3 regions of the Streptomyces sp. GbtcB7 genome follow, and region 1 is predicted to be linked to each of the others. Evidence: riboswitches for the same ligand, from Rfam matches in the RefSeq annotation. Region 1 holds a riboswitch; each other region holds the start of a gene.
The links. A riboswitch is a leader RNA that binds a small molecule or an ion and turns the genes downstream of it on or off. The one in region 1 is predicted to bind cobalamin.
Positions count from the first base shown of each region.

Region 2: another riboswitch for cobalamin. It lies ahead of KVT44_RS35845 (cobalamin biosynthesis protein); the one in region 1 lies ahead of KVT44_RS02035 (prenyltransferase/squalene oxidase repeat-containing protein).
Region 3: another riboswitch for cobalamin. It lies ahead of KVT44_RS27955 (CbtB-domain containing protein); the one in region 1 lies ahead of KVT44_RS02035 (prenyltransferase/squalene oxidase repeat-containing protein).

Region 1 covers NZ_JAGXJM010000001.1:453,744-458,353, forward strand. The annotation lists gene KVT44_RS02030 (SCO2322 family protein) at 1-43, opposite strand, end outside; gene KVT44_RS02035 (prenyltransferase/squalene oxidase repeat-containing protein) at 40-1,275, opposite strand; cobalamin riboswitch at 1,387-1,525, opposite strand; gene KVT44_RS02040 (phosphotransferase family protein) at 1,574-2,242, shown strand; gene KVT44_RS02045 (PP2C family protein-serine/threonine phosphatase) at 2,281-3,309, opposite strand; gene KVT44_RS02050 (hypothetical protein) at 3,569-4,610, shown strand, end outside.
Region 2 covers NZ_JAGXJM010000026.1:116,753-121,362, reverse strand. The annotation lists gene KVT44_RS35855 (inorganic phosphate transporter) at 1-866, shown strand, start outside; gene KVT44_RS35850 (hypothetical protein) at 879-1,103, shown strand; cobalamin riboswitch at 1,215-1,357, shown strand; gene KVT44_RS35845 (cobalamin biosynthesis protein) at 1,457-2,413, shown strand; gene KVT44_RS35840 (cobyric acid synthase) at 2,410-3,957, shown strand; gene cobN (cobaltochelatase subunit CobN) at 3,954-4,610, shown strand, end outside.
Region 3 covers NZ_JAGXJM010000018.1:106,818-111,427, forward strand. The annotation lists gene KVT44_RS27950 (MFS transporter) at 1-1,189, shown strand, start outside; cobalamin riboswitch at 1,311-1,459, shown strand; gene KVT44_RS27955 (CbtB-domain containing protein) at 1,494-1,715, shown strand; gene KVT44_RS27960 (CbtA family protein) at 1,739-2,491, shown strand; gene KVT44_RS27965 (hypothetical protein) at 2,827-3,729, shown strand; gene KVT44_RS27970 (VOC family protein) at 3,791-4,189, opposite strand; gene KVT44_RS27975 (YafY family protein) at 4,286-4,610, shown strand, end outside.

The sequences.
Region 1 (4,610 bases):
GGAGCAGGGACAGGACCAGCGCGCACGTCCGACGGCGGCTCACGGCTGCTGCTTCTTGTTGCGGGCGCTGATCAGGAAGCCGATGCCGATACCCCCGACGAGACCGACGCCGATGATCCACCAGACGCTGACGCCGCTGTCGTCCTGCTTCTTCGCGGCTTCCGCGGCGGACGCGGAGGCCGTGGGCTCGGTCGGGAGGGACGCGGGCGCGGGGCCGGTGGCGTCGAGCTGCTTGACGAGGTCCTGGCCGCCGAAGTCGCGCGGGTCGAACGTCGCCGCGTCGGCGGCGAGGACGAGCTGCGCGTACGCGGCGGGTCCGGACTGCTCGGCCCACTGCGCGGAGTGGGTCTCCAGCCAGCGCATCGCGTCGGCCGCCTTGTCGCCGTGTCCGGCGGTCGCGAGCGCGACGACCGCGTCCGCCGTGTTGCCGTAGTCGGGCTGGTTCTTGGCGCCGGGCATCACCGACGTGAGGTGCTGGTCCTTGGCGAGTGCCTTGACGAGGTACGCGGCACCGTTCTGGGCCGCCCGCTCGGCGCTGTCGGCGGTCCCGCAGGAGAGGGGGTCGGCCACGGGCTTCAGGGGCGCACCGGCGAGGCCCTTGCCCAGGGCTCCGACCACGGCCGCCGCCGTCGCGTCCGCGTTGGCCGCGAGCTTGCCCTTCTTGTCCGGCTGGTAGGCGAACGCGCCCCCGTCGGCCCCGCCGCACGGGATCGACAGCTTCACGAGGGCGTCGTACGGCGACTTGCCGTCCTTGGAGACGTCCGCCGGCTTCGTGCCCACCGCCGCCAGCGCCCCGATCACCACGGACGTGGAGTTCGCGTCGCTCGCGCCGCCCGCCGTGTAGCCCCAGCCGCCGTCCTTGTTCTGCACGGACTTCAGCCATGCGACGGCCTTGCCCGTCTCGCCGCCGTGGCCGCCGAGCGCGGCGAGGGCCTGCACGGCCGCCGAGGTGCTGTTGGTGTCGACCATCGTCTTGGCGTCGCACTTCGCCGACGCGTCGGCGCGGTACGCCGCGAACGCCCCGTTCGCGCACTGCTGCCCGGCCAGCCAGTCGACGGCCTTCGCCGCGGGCTTCACACCGACGGTGTGCTGGGCGAGCAGTGCGAGGGACTGCCGCCAGACGCCGTCGTACGTGGGGTCGGAGGTGCCGTAGAGGCCGGAGGGTATCGCCGGGGCGGGCGAAGGCGAGGCGCCCTCGGCCACGGCGGCCGGCGCCAGGGCCGTGCCGATCACTACGGTGGCGGCCAGTACCGCGGCGCTGCGGCGAACAATCATGACTCTCCCTGCGGGAGCCGGGCAGCACCGGGCGCAGGCTTGGCCCCGAGCGGCTCCGGCCCCGTATCCCTCGACGGTGCCGGCCACCGACGGGCTGCCGGTGGCACGAGCCGGTCACGTCCCGGACGAGGCGATCCGGCTCACCACCGTGCGGCTTCGCGCAGGTGGTTCACGGTTGCGGGTCAGCGCCGGAATTGCACCGGCTTCTCCGCGTACGGGTGTGATGACGACCTGCTCACTGTACCGGCCCGTAGGAACCGCCTGAGGAGTGGCTGCGACGGTGGATAGGTTCGGCGGCATGCGGACGGGGAGACTGATCGGTTCGGGGCGTTCGGCGGATGTCTTCGAGGTGGAGGGGGAGCGGGGCTGGGTGGTGCGGCGGGATCGGGACGGGTGGGGGGACGCGGCGGCCGAGGCGGCGGTGATGGAGTACGTGCGGGGGCACGGGTATCCGGTGCCGGCCGTGCGGGCGGCGAGCCGGACCGAGATGGTGATGGAGCGGCTTTCGGGGCCGACCATGCTGGCGGCGTTCGAGGCGGGGGAGATCGGCGCGCGGGAGGGTGGTGGCGTGCTTGCCGGACTGCTGCGCGCGCTGCACGCCGTGCCCGGTCGGGGTTCCGGCGACGCGGGCGTCCGCGTACTGCACCTGGATCTGCACCCGGACAACGTGATGCTCACCCCGGACGGCCCGAAGGTCATCGACTGGTCCAACGCCGAGGACGGGCCGCCCGGCCTGGACTGGGGCATGTCCGCCGTGATCCTCGCGCAGGTCGCCGTCGGTGGTGAGGTCTACGCGGAGTTGGCCCGCGAGACGCTGGTCGCGATGCTCGACGGGAACGCGGACCGGGTGACGCGGCAGGGGCTTGCGGAGGCGCGGGTGCGGCGGGCCGCCAATCCGACCATGAGCGCACATGAGGTCCAACTCCTCGGGGATGCCGAGGAGTTGATCCGGGCGTTGCTTCACTGAGTGGTGTGGCGCCAGATGTCTCGCATCAACGGCATCGGTCACGGCACGGCTGCCGGAATCGTTGCCTCCGTGGGCTGGCACAGGACCAGGGCGAGATCGTCGGCGAGGGCGGTGCCGGTGTGGGCGAGCAGGCGGGCGTGCAGGACTCGCAGGGCGTCGTCGGGGAGCGGCTCGCGCAGGGCGAGCGCCGCCTCGCCGAGGAGGGGGAAGTGGGCGCCCTCCGCGTCACGGGCCTCGGTGAGGCCGTCGGTGTAGAGGAGCAGCCGGTCGCCGGGCTGGAGCCGGACGCGGTACTGGCGCGGATCGGGACCGAGGCCCAACGGCGTGGTGGGGACGAGGGGTTCGAGGAGTTCGATGCGCCGGCCGGAGCGCAGCGGGGGCGGATGGCCGCAGTTGACGAGCCGCACCTCGCCGGGCGCGAACTCGGCGAGCACCGCGGTGACGAAGTCCTCGGGGCCCAGTTCGGGGGTGAGAAGGGCGTCGAGTTCGGCGGTGAGGGTCGTCAGGTCGGGCGAGGTGTAGGCGAGTTCACGGAAGGCCGTGATGGTGTCGGCGGCCAGCCGGAGCCCCTCGACGCCGTGGCCGCGTACGTCGCCGACGAGGACCCGCAGGCCGTACGGCGTCACCGCGACGTCGTACAGGTCGCCGCCGACGGCCGATTCGTGGGAGACGCTGTGGTACCGGGTACAGACCCGGGTGCCGTCGAAGGTACGGGAGATGGGCCGCAGGATCGCCGTCTGGGTGACCCGGGCCACCTCGTGGGCCCGCGCCAGCCGGTCGCGGAGGCGGTCCCGCTGCCGGGCCGCGTACACGGTGAGCGCGCAGCCGACGAGGAGTCCGCCCCAGCGGATGCCGAAGCCGGTGCTCGGCACCGCGTCGTTGCCGACCCCCATGGCCAGGCCCAGGACGGCCGACCAACAGCACACCAGCACGGTGTGCCGGACATCGAGCCGGGCGCAGGCCAGCAGCGGGCCGATGAGCAGCAGGGTGATGAGTGGCGGTACCCGGTCGAAGAGCAGATCCGGGACGGCGATCAGCAGACAGATGACGAGCGGCGCGAGCAGCATCCGGCGTTCCCGCCGCTCCGGCCGATCCCGCTGTTCTTGATGTCCTTGGTCTTCTTGGCGTTCTCGTCGATCTCGCTGCCCCTGCTCCCTCGTGCCCATCACCCGACGATCTCCGAACGAAGACCGCCGCACCCTCACCAACAGGGAGTTGATCGCATCTCGTCGAAAGGTGCCCGGAACTGTCGAGGTGCCGACGCTCTTCTGTCCGAGTTCTCGGACCGTCGCCGGAGCCGGTCATGATCCGTCCAGACTGGTTGCTGTGTCCGACAAAACGACCGAGCCGACGCATCCGACCGGCGGCGGCCCCGGCAATCTGCCGCCCGAGACGCACGGCTTCGTCGGACGGCGGGAGGAACTCCGGTGGCTGGAGACGGAGTTGGACCCCTCGGTGGGCATACACCGGCTCCTGAGCGTCGTCGGCGTCGGCGGAGTCGGCAAGACCCGGCTCGCCCTGCGCGCCCTGGGCCGGGCCCAGGAGGCCTACCCCGACGGCGTCTGGCTGGTGGAACTCTCCCCCCTGCACACCGCGGGCCTGGTCGGCCTCGCCGTCGTGGAGGCGCTGCGGCTCACCGACCAGTCCACCGGCCCCGTCACCGAGGTGGTCGCCGCATGGGCCGACGGCAAACGGCTGTTGCTGGTGCTCGACTCCTGCGAACACGTCCTCGCGGACTGCGCCGCACTCGTCGAGACCCTGCTGCCCGCCCTCCCCGGCCTGCGTGTCCTCGTCACCAGCCGCGAACCGCTCGGACTGCCCGGCGAACTCGTACTGCCCCTGGACCTGCTGCCGGTCGCCGACGACGCGGTCACCCTGTTCGCCGACCGCGCCGCCCTCACCGGGTTCACCCTCGACGACACCAACCGCCCCACCGTGGAGGCCGTCTGCCGCCGCCTCGACGGCATCCCGCTCGCCCTCGAACTCGCCGCCGCCCGCCTCTGCGAACTCTCCCTGGCCCAGCTCCACGGCCGGCTCGGCGAACGCCTGCCGTCCCGGCTCGACCTGCTCAGCGCCCCGCGCGACGGTGCCCGACCGTCACGCCACCAGACACTGCGGACGGCGATCGGCTGGAGCCACGAGCTGTGCGCACCGCTGGAGCGGCTGCTGTGGGCCCGGCTCTCGGTGTTCGCGGGCGGCTTCTGCGTGGGCGCCGCCGAGGAGATCTGCGCGGGCGGCCCGCTGCCCGCCGGACGGATCGCCGCACTGCTCGCCCGGCTCGTCGAGCAGTCCGTCGTGCAGCGCCACCGCACCGACCCGGCCCGCTTCCGACTCCTCGACACCGTCCGGGAGTTCGGCGCCGACTGGC
Region 2 (4,610 bases), on a different contig from region 1:
ACGGCTCGACCGTCGTCACCAAGGTGCTGATCCCCGCGGTCGCCGCGCCCATCGTGGCCGGACTCGCCGCGATGCTGGCCACCCGGCTGACGTACCGGATCGGCAACCGCGCCGACGAGAAGGCGACCGCCAAGGGCTACCGCGCCGGCCAGATCGCCTCCGCCGGCCTGGTCTCCCTGGCGCACGGCACGAACGACGCCCAGAAGACGATGGGCATCATCACTCTCGCCCTGGTCACCGGCGGCGTCATCGCCCCGGGCTCGAACCCCCCGCTGTGGGTCATCGTCTCGGCCGGTACGGCCATCGCGCTCGGCACGTACCTGGGCGGCTGGCGCATCATCCGCACCATGGGCAAGGGCCTCACGGACCTCGCGCCGCCGCAGGGCTTCGCCGCCCAGACCAGCGCCGCGACGGCCATCCTGGCCTCCTCGCACATCGGCTTCTCCCTCTCCACCACCCAGGTGTGCTCCGGCGCCGTGATGGGCTCGGGCATCGGCCGCAAGGGCGGCGTGGTCCGCTGGTCGACCGCGACGCGGATGTTCGTCGCCTGGGGCCTGACCCTGCCGGCCGCCGGTCTGGCCGGCGCCTCCGCCGAGTTCCTGACCAAGCAGGGCACCTGGGGCATCGTCCTCACCGGCGCGCTGCTCGTCGCCGGCGCCGGCACCATCTGGAAGCTCTCCCGCCGTCAGCCGGTCACCGTCGACAACGTCAACGACGTCGACGCCGAACCCGCGGGCGTCGTCACCGCAGCGATCGCCGCCGTCACCCCGCCGCCCGCGGGCCCCGTCACCGGCGACCTGTCCGGCGACCTGAAGACCACCATCCCGTCCCCGGACGCGGAGCCCACCCGCCCGGCCACGGTGTAAGGACAGAACAGCATGCACATCGACTGGGCAGCCCTCGGCTCCGTCTTCGGAGTCAGCCTCGTGACCACCGTCGGCCTCGTCGGCCTCTTCACCCTCGGCATCGTCGGCCTCTCCAAGCGCGAGTCCGCGTCCGCCCAGGGCGGCTCCGCGACCCTCGCGGTCACCGGCGCGTACGTCTGCTTCGCGGCGTGCGCCGCGGCGGTGGCGTACGGCATCTTCCTGATCGTCGGCAAGTAACCCAAAACGGGCACCACTTCGCGTGGGGTGCGGGACGGATCACCGTCCCGCACCCCACCTGTATGTGGGCCTTCGCACACTCTCCCCGCGCAGGTCAACAGCAAGTTGACGGGTCTTCCAACCCGTGGTGGACTGCCGGAGCCAAGTACGGCGACAGAAGAGGAAGCCGGTGTGAATCCGGCGCGGTCCCGCCACTGTGACCGGGGAAGGAACTCCCCGGGAGCCAGGAACTCTCCCCGCCGGTCTCGTCGAACCAGGGCGCGGACACCCTGAGTGAGGACATAACGCCATGCGCGGCTGCCCAAGTGCCCTGCGAGCGACGGTTCCACCCGACCTGACGGTCGGCTGACCCCGTGCGTGCCGATCGCGTCTTCGCGTACGGCGCCGCCGCCGGACTCCTCGGTGACCTGTTGCTCGGCGATCCCCGCCGGGGGCATCCGGTCGCCGTGTTCGGGCGGAGCGCGGCAGCCGTGGAGCGGGTGCTGTGGCGGGACCACCGCGGGTGGGGCGCGCTGCACACCGCCGTGTGTGTGGGAGGTGCCGCCGGACTCGCCGCCGTCGCTTCCCGTGCCGTACGCCCCTCACGTGCCGCGTCCCTCGCGCTGACGGCCGCCGCCACCTGGGCCGTCGTCGGGGGCACCACGCTCGGGCGGGAGGCCCGGGCGATCGGTGACGCCCTCGCGGACGGGGAGATCGAGACGGCCCGGGAGCGGCTGCCGCATCTGTGCGGGCGCGATCCCCAGGCCCTCGGCGCCGACGGCATCGCGCGCGCCGTCGTCGAGTCCGTCGCCGAGAACACCTCCGACGCCGTGGTGGGCGCCCTGGTGTGGGGTGCCGTGGCCGGAGTCCCGGGGCTCGTGGGCTTTCGGGCCGTCAACACCCTTGACGCCATGGTCGGTCACAGGTCGCCCAGGTACCGGCGGTACGGGTGGGCCTCGGCTCGGCTCGACGACGTCGCCGGGTGGCCGGGGGCTCGTCTCACGGCCGTGCTCGCCGCCCTCGCGGGTGACAGTCCCCGAGGGGCCGTACAAGCCTGGCGCGCCGACGCCGTCAAGCATCCGAGTCCCAACGCCGGGCCCGTGGAGGCCTCGTTCGCGGGGGCGCTCGGGGTGCGCCTGGGCGGCACCCTCTCCTACGGCGGGCGCGTCGAGCACCGGCCCGAACTCAACGGCGCCGGGCGCGCCGTGCACGTCGACGACATCGAGCGGGCCGTACGCCTGTCACGGCGTGTCGGCTGGCTCGCCCTCGGCGTGAGCGCCGGCGGGCGGCTGCTCGTACAGAGGCTTCTCAGGAAGGGGCGTACGTCATGAGCGGCGGGCTGCTCGTCGCCGGAACCACCTCCGACGCGGGCAAGAGCGTCGTGACCGCCGGGATCTGCCGGTGGCTGGTGCGCCACGGCGTCAAGGTCGCGCCCTTCAAGGCGCAGAACATGTCCCTGAACTCGTTCGTGACGCGCGAGGGCGCCGAGATCGGGCGCGCGCAGGCCATGCAGGCGCAGGCCGCCCGGGTGGAGCCGACCGCGCTCATGAACCCCGTGCTGCTCAAGCCGGGCAGCGACCGGAGCAGTCAGGTCGTCCTCATGGGCAGGCCCGTGGGCGAGATGACCGCGCGCGGGTTCTTCGGGGGGTCTGGGGGGTCGTCCCCCGGGGAAAGGCTGCACGGGGGGCGGCAGGAAGCCCTCCTCACCACCGTGCTGGACTGTCTCGCCGAGTTGCGGGGCACGTATGACGCGGTGATCTGTGAGGGGGCCGGCAGTCCTGCCGAGATCAATCTGCGGCGGACCGACATCGTGAACATGGGGATCGCGCGCAATGCGCGGCTGCCCGTGCTCGTCGTCGGCGACATCGACCGCGGGGGTGTGTTCGCCTCGTTCTTCGGGACGGTCGCGCTGCTGTCGCGGGAGGACCAGGAGTTCGTCGCCGGGTTCCTCGTCAACAAGTTCAGGGGGGACGTCTCCCTGCTGGAGCCGGGGCTCGACATGCTCCACGGCCTCACCGGGCGGCGTACGTACGGCGTCCTGCCGTTCCGGCACGGCCTCGGCATCGACGAGGAGGACGGGCTGCGGGTGTCGTTGCGGGGAGCGGTCCGGGAGTCCCAGGTGACCTCCCCCGTCGGCGAGGACGTACTGCGCGTCGCCGTCTGCGCGATCCCGCTGATGTCCAACTTCACGGACGTGGACGCGCTGGCCGCCGAGCCGGGCGTCGTCGTGCGGTTCGTGGACCGGGCCGAGGAGCTGGCCGACGCCGACCTCGTCGTCGTCCCCGGGACCCGGGGGACGGTGAAGGCGCTGGAGTGGCTGCGCGAGCGCGGACTCGCGGACGCCATCCTGCGCAGAGCCGCCGAGGGGCGGCCCGTGCTGGGCATCTGCGGCGGTTTCCAGGTCCTCGGCGAGCACATCGAGGACGAGGTCGAGTCGCGCGCCGGCCAGGTCGACGGGCTCGGACTCCTGCCGGTCCGTGTGCGGTTCGCACGCGAGAAGACCCTGACCCGGCCCGTCGGGGAGGCGCTCGGCGAGCACGTCGAGGGCTACGAGATCCATCACGGCGTCGCCGATGTGACGGGCGGTGAACCGTTCCTGGACGGCTGCCGGGTCGGCGCCGTCTGGGGCACGCACTGGCACGGCTCGCTGGAGTCGGACGGCTTCCGGCGCGCCTTCCTGCGCGAGGTGGCGGCCGCCGCGGGCCGTCGTTTCGTGCCGGCCGCCGACACGTCGTTCGCGGCGCTGCGCGAGGAGCAGCTCGACCGGCTCGGCGATCTGATCGAGGAACACGCGGACACGGACGCGCTGTGGCGGCTCATCGAGTCGGGCGCGCCGCAAGGACTGCCTTTCATTCCACCGGGAGCGCCCGCATGAGCACAGTGTTGTTGTTGTCGACCGCCGACACCGATCTGCTGGCGGCGCGTGCCTCCGGCGCCCCGTACCGGATCGGCAACCCCACCCGGGTGGAGGTCGAGGGCGAACTGCCGTCCCTCGTCGAGGGCGCGGACATCGCCGTCGTACGACTCCTGGGCGGCAAGCGTGCCTGGGAGGAGGGCCTGCGGAAGCTGAAGGCCTCGGGCATCCCCACCGTGCTGCTCGGCGGGGAGTCCGTACCCGACGCCGAACTGATGGCGGAGTCGTCGGTGCCCGCCGGTGTCGTCGCCGAGGCGCTGCGCTATCTGGTCGAGGGCGGCCCGGACAACCTCACCGAACTGGCCCGGTTCCTCTCCGACACCGTGCTGCTGACGGGTGAGGGCTTCGAGGAGCCGCGGAAGATGCCGGAGTACGGCGTCCACGGCGAGCGCGCGTTCGTCGAGGGCCGGCCGACCGTCGGCGTGCTCTTCTACCGGGCCCACCAGCTGTCCGGCAACACCGCGTTCGTGGACACGCTGTGCGACGCGATCGAGGCGCGCGGAGCCAACGCGCTCGCCGTGTACTGCGGTTCGCTGCGCGGCGCGGACGCGGGCCTGTACGAGATCCTCGGCACGGCGGACACGCTGGTCGCCACCGTGCTCGCGGCGGGCGGC
Region 3 (4,610 bases), on a different contig from region 1:
GATCGCGGTCACCTACCTCCATGCCGACGGCACGGGCGTGGGACTCGTCTCGGCGGTGCAGTTCGTCCCCGTCGTGGTGCTCTCGCTGATCGCCGGTGTCATGGTCGACCGGTATCCGCCGCGGCGCACCCTCGTCACCGCGAGTGTCGCCCATGGCGCGGCGCTTGCGGTGCTCGCCGCGTTCCAGGCGGCCGACGGGCTGAACTTCGGCCAACTTGTCGTCGCCGCCGCCGTGATCGGTGTCGCCACCGTCTTCTACGAAGTCGCCTACCAGTCCACGCTGCCCAGGCTCCTGCCGCTGAACTCCATCGCCGCGGCCAACGGCCTGCACCAGGCGACGTATTCGGTCAGCACCCTCGCCGGTCCGGCCGCGGCCGGCTTCCTCGTCGGCCAGTTGGGGGTGTCGCCGACCCTGACGGTGGCCGCCGCGTGCTCCGCCGGTGCCGCCGTGAGCGGTCTGCTGCTGCGGGGCGTCAAGGCCCCCGAACAGCCTCGTGAGTCGGCGCTGAGGGCGATCGGCTCCGGGCTGCGCTACACGTGGTCCCTGCGCCCGATCCGGGACCTGTGCGTTCAGGCGGGCCTGTCGAACCTGCACGAGAAGGCCTTTCTGACCGTCTTCCTGGTGTTCGCCGTCCGTGACCTCGACATGAGCGGCACCACCGTGGGCGTGATCACCGGCATCGGCAGTGTGGGGGCCCTGATCGGTTCGCTCTGCGCCACCCGGCTCACCCGACGCTGGGCCGTCGGCGGTGTGCTGGCGCTGGGTGCGGTACTGGCCGCGGTGGGTCTGCTGCTCGTACCCGCCGTCAGCCAGGTCGGCGGGTACGTCGCCGTGCTCGCGTCGGTCGCCATGATGGTGAACGGCTTCGGTGTCGCCCTGTTCAACGTGTTCGCCGTCAGCCTGCGGCAGGCCATTCCGCCGGAGCACCAGATCGGCGCGGTGACCGCGAGCTATCGCCTTGTCGCCCTGGGGACGCTGCCTCTGGGAGCCGTCGTCGGCGGTGCCCTGGCCGACGTCCTGTCACCCGGCAGGGCCCTGTGGGCCGTCGGGGTCTCCTACCTCGTCGTCTCCTTCTGGCTCACGTTCTCCCCCCTCCGCGGGGCTCGCACGCTGGAGGAGGCACAGAAGCTCGGTCGTACGACGGACACGCCCGAGTCCCAGGACGCGGACCGGTCCCCCTCGGTCTGAGAGCGAGGCCGGGGCTCCGAACTCAGCTGGGTTCCGCCACTGCTGACCCGCTGTTCACCGGGGACCGGCCACCTGGTGCGAGAGGAAGATCACGCCAGGTGGGGCGGTCTTGGCCCCGCACCCGACACGCGGTACGGTCGGTGCGATATCGATGACGGCAAGACGGAAGCCGGTGGGAAACCGGCACGGTCGCGCCACTGTGAACGAGAGGCTCCAGCACGCTGGGGCCTCGCGTGAGTCAGACCCGTAGCCGTCGTCCAGTGCACCACCGAGATGGGACGCGAACTCCCGAGGAGGCCCTGCCATGGCGCAGACCGTCGCCCAGCCGACAACCACCACCCCCGTCGTCCCCGCCAAGCTGCCGCTCAAGGCGATAGCTCCGTGGGCGGTCTTCTTCGGCATCCTGATGCTCGTCCTGCTGTACTTCGTCGGTGCCGAACAGGGCGCCACCTCCGTCGTCTCCGGCTCGGACGTCCACGAGTGGGTCCACGACGCCCGCCACCTTCTGGGCTTCCCCTGCCACTGACCGAGGGGAACCCCAGCACTGCCATGAACTCCGCAACGGTAAGAAATCTGCTCGTGCGGGGCATGCTGGCCGGCCTCGGTGCCGGCCTGCTCGCCCTGGTTGCCGCCTACTTCCTCGGTGAGCCGAACGTCGACAGCGCGATCAGCTTCGAGGAGGCCCACTCCCACGAGCACGAGATGGAGATCGTCTCCCGCTCTCTGCAGTCCACCGCCGGTCTCGCCACCGGCGTCCTGGTCTACGGCGTCGCCTTCGGCGGCATCGCCGCGCTCGCCTTCTCCTTCGCGCTCGGCCGCGTCGGCCGCTTCAGCCCGCGGGCGACCGCACTGCTGCTGTCCGGCTGCGCGTTGCTGGCCGTGTACGTGGTGCCGTTCCTGAAGTACCCGGCCAACCCGCCGTCGGTCGGCAACGCCGACACCATCGGCAAGCGGACCACCCTGTACTTCCTGATGATGGTGCTCAGCGTGCTCCTCGCGATCGCCGCCACCATCCTGGGCAAGCGTCTGGCACCCAGGATCGGCACCTGGTACGCCACCGTTGGCGCGGTGGCCGCCTTCGCCGTCGTGATCGGTCTGGCGTACGCGTTCCTGCCGGTCATCAACGAGGTGCCGAAGGACTTCCCGGCCACCCTGCTGTGGCGGTTCCGTCTTTCCGCACTGGCCATCCAGACCGTCCTGTGGGGCGGATTCGGCCTGGTCTTCGGCGAGTTGGCCGAGCGGTTGCTGAATCCCAAGCCGGTGACGGCCGCCGCGAGCGGACGGGTCGCCGTCCCCAGCTGACACGAACCGCCACACGAGTGAGGGCCCCCGGAACCATCCGGGGGCCTTCTCGTGTCGTAAGTCCCCTACCGCCGGGGTGTGTTCCGTGGAGGAAGTGGCCAACCCGTGAAGGATTGACGGGAGTTGTTAAAAGTTGGAAGAATCCAGCTCGCTTCGCCGCGTCTGAAGTGAGCGAAGCGACACGAGTGGCTTGGGTGGCATGCCTGCCGCCGGTTCCTGCGTCGGGTCATCCAGTTCTGCCGTCCGCTTCGGTCACTCGCGCGCCATCACCTCCCACACTCTCGATTTCACAGAGGCTCATCTTGTCGCGTTCGCAACACTCCAGAACTCTGGCTGTGCTCGCCGCAACCGCATTCGCCACCACCGCCGTGCCCCTGCTCGGTGCGGGGGTGGCCAGTGCCACGACCACCGGGGCGTGCGAGTCCGCCACGGTCCAGTACCGCATCGTCGGCGCCGACGGAAACGTCGTGGGCGCCGACTGGACCTCGCAGGGCGGGTTCCATCTCTGGGACACCGTTCCCGGGAGCGTCCAGGTCCGGCTGGCTCCGGGCCAGACGGTCGGGGAGGGCTGCAAGTACCCCGTGTCCCTCGCCGAATACACCACCGAGGGGCCGAACTGGTACGTCTCCGGACACCAGAGCCTGGTCGACAAGGCCACGGTCTACCTCACCGCCGACGACGTCGCCGGTACGGACGACGCGAAGCGGACCTGGCAGAAACTCACCGTGAAGACGCCGGACTGCTACGGCCAGATCGACCTGTACGGCGATGACATCACCTACGACGGGAAGACGGGGGAGGGGCACGGCCCCGTGCCCTACGAGCCCGACAACGTCGTCACCCCCTACCACCTCATAGCGGCGTGGAACGGGGGCGAACAGCCGTGCACCCCCGGCCCGTCGGACTCGCCCACCCCGACGCCGTCGGAGCCGACCCCGACCACTCCCGCCACCCCGGTCACGCCCACGACTCCCGCGGGCGGACAGCCTCCCGCCGAGGAGACGACCCCGCCTCCGACCAGCCCCAAGCCCTCCACCACGCCTCCCACCACGCCGGACGTGCCCCCGCTGGCGTCGACGCCGCCCGCCACCCCCGAGCCGTCGCCCAGCGACAGCGGGCCGCCGCTGGCGGAGACGGGTGCGAGCGCACCGGTCGGCACCCTCGCGGGCGGCGCGGCCCTGGTGGTCGCCCTCGGTGCCGGGGCGGTGTACGCGTCCCGCCGCGCACGCCGCTCATGACCACGGCGCGAGGGGTCACCTTCGTGGCATAGCCCAACCTGACAGCCCCGCCTCGGCGCCGTCAGGAAGCGAACTTCTTGACGGCGTCGGGGCTGACCGGGGTGAAGAAGTTGACGAGGTTGCCGTCGGGGTCGCGGAACAGCAGTGAACGGTTGCCCCAAGGCATGGTGGTGGGCTTGTTGACGAAGTCCTCCACGAAGCTGGTCAGGTTCTCGTACACGCCGTCCACGTCGTCGACGAGGAACTCGATGATCACGGACCGGTTGTCGGACGGACGGGCGGCGTCAGGCGCGAACAGCGGCACGGTGCGGATGCCGGCGATCGCGAGAGTGGCTGACGCCGTCCTGAGTTCGGCGAAGTCCTGGTGGGACCAGTTCGCCCGGGTGCCGGTCGCGCGCTCGTAGAAGTCGACGAGGCGTGCGACATCGCCCGTGATGACGCGGATCGAGACGAGGTTCACGATGATCTCCCGGTGAGTTCGGTGGGATGCGTACTCACGGAGGCTAGGAGGGATAGCGGACACATTCCGCCCGGTATTGCGGGGATACTTCTGAGCGTGCCCAGGCCCACAGCTCGCGTCCTCACCCTGCTGGAGCTCCTGCAGTCGGGCGGCATCAGGACAGCCGCCGAACTCGCCGAGCGACTCGACGTCGACGAACGCACCGTGCGCCGGTACGTGGACCACCTGGTCGACCTCGACGTGCCCGTCGAATCGGTGCGCGGCCGCTACGGCGGGTACCGGCTCGCTCCCGGCCGGCGCATGCCTCCGCTCATGCTCGGCGACGACGAAGCGCTGGCCGTGCTGCTCGGCCTGATCGCCGGTCGCCGAGCCGGGCTGCCGACGACCACGGGCACCGCCCATGAGACGGCCACGGCCAAGA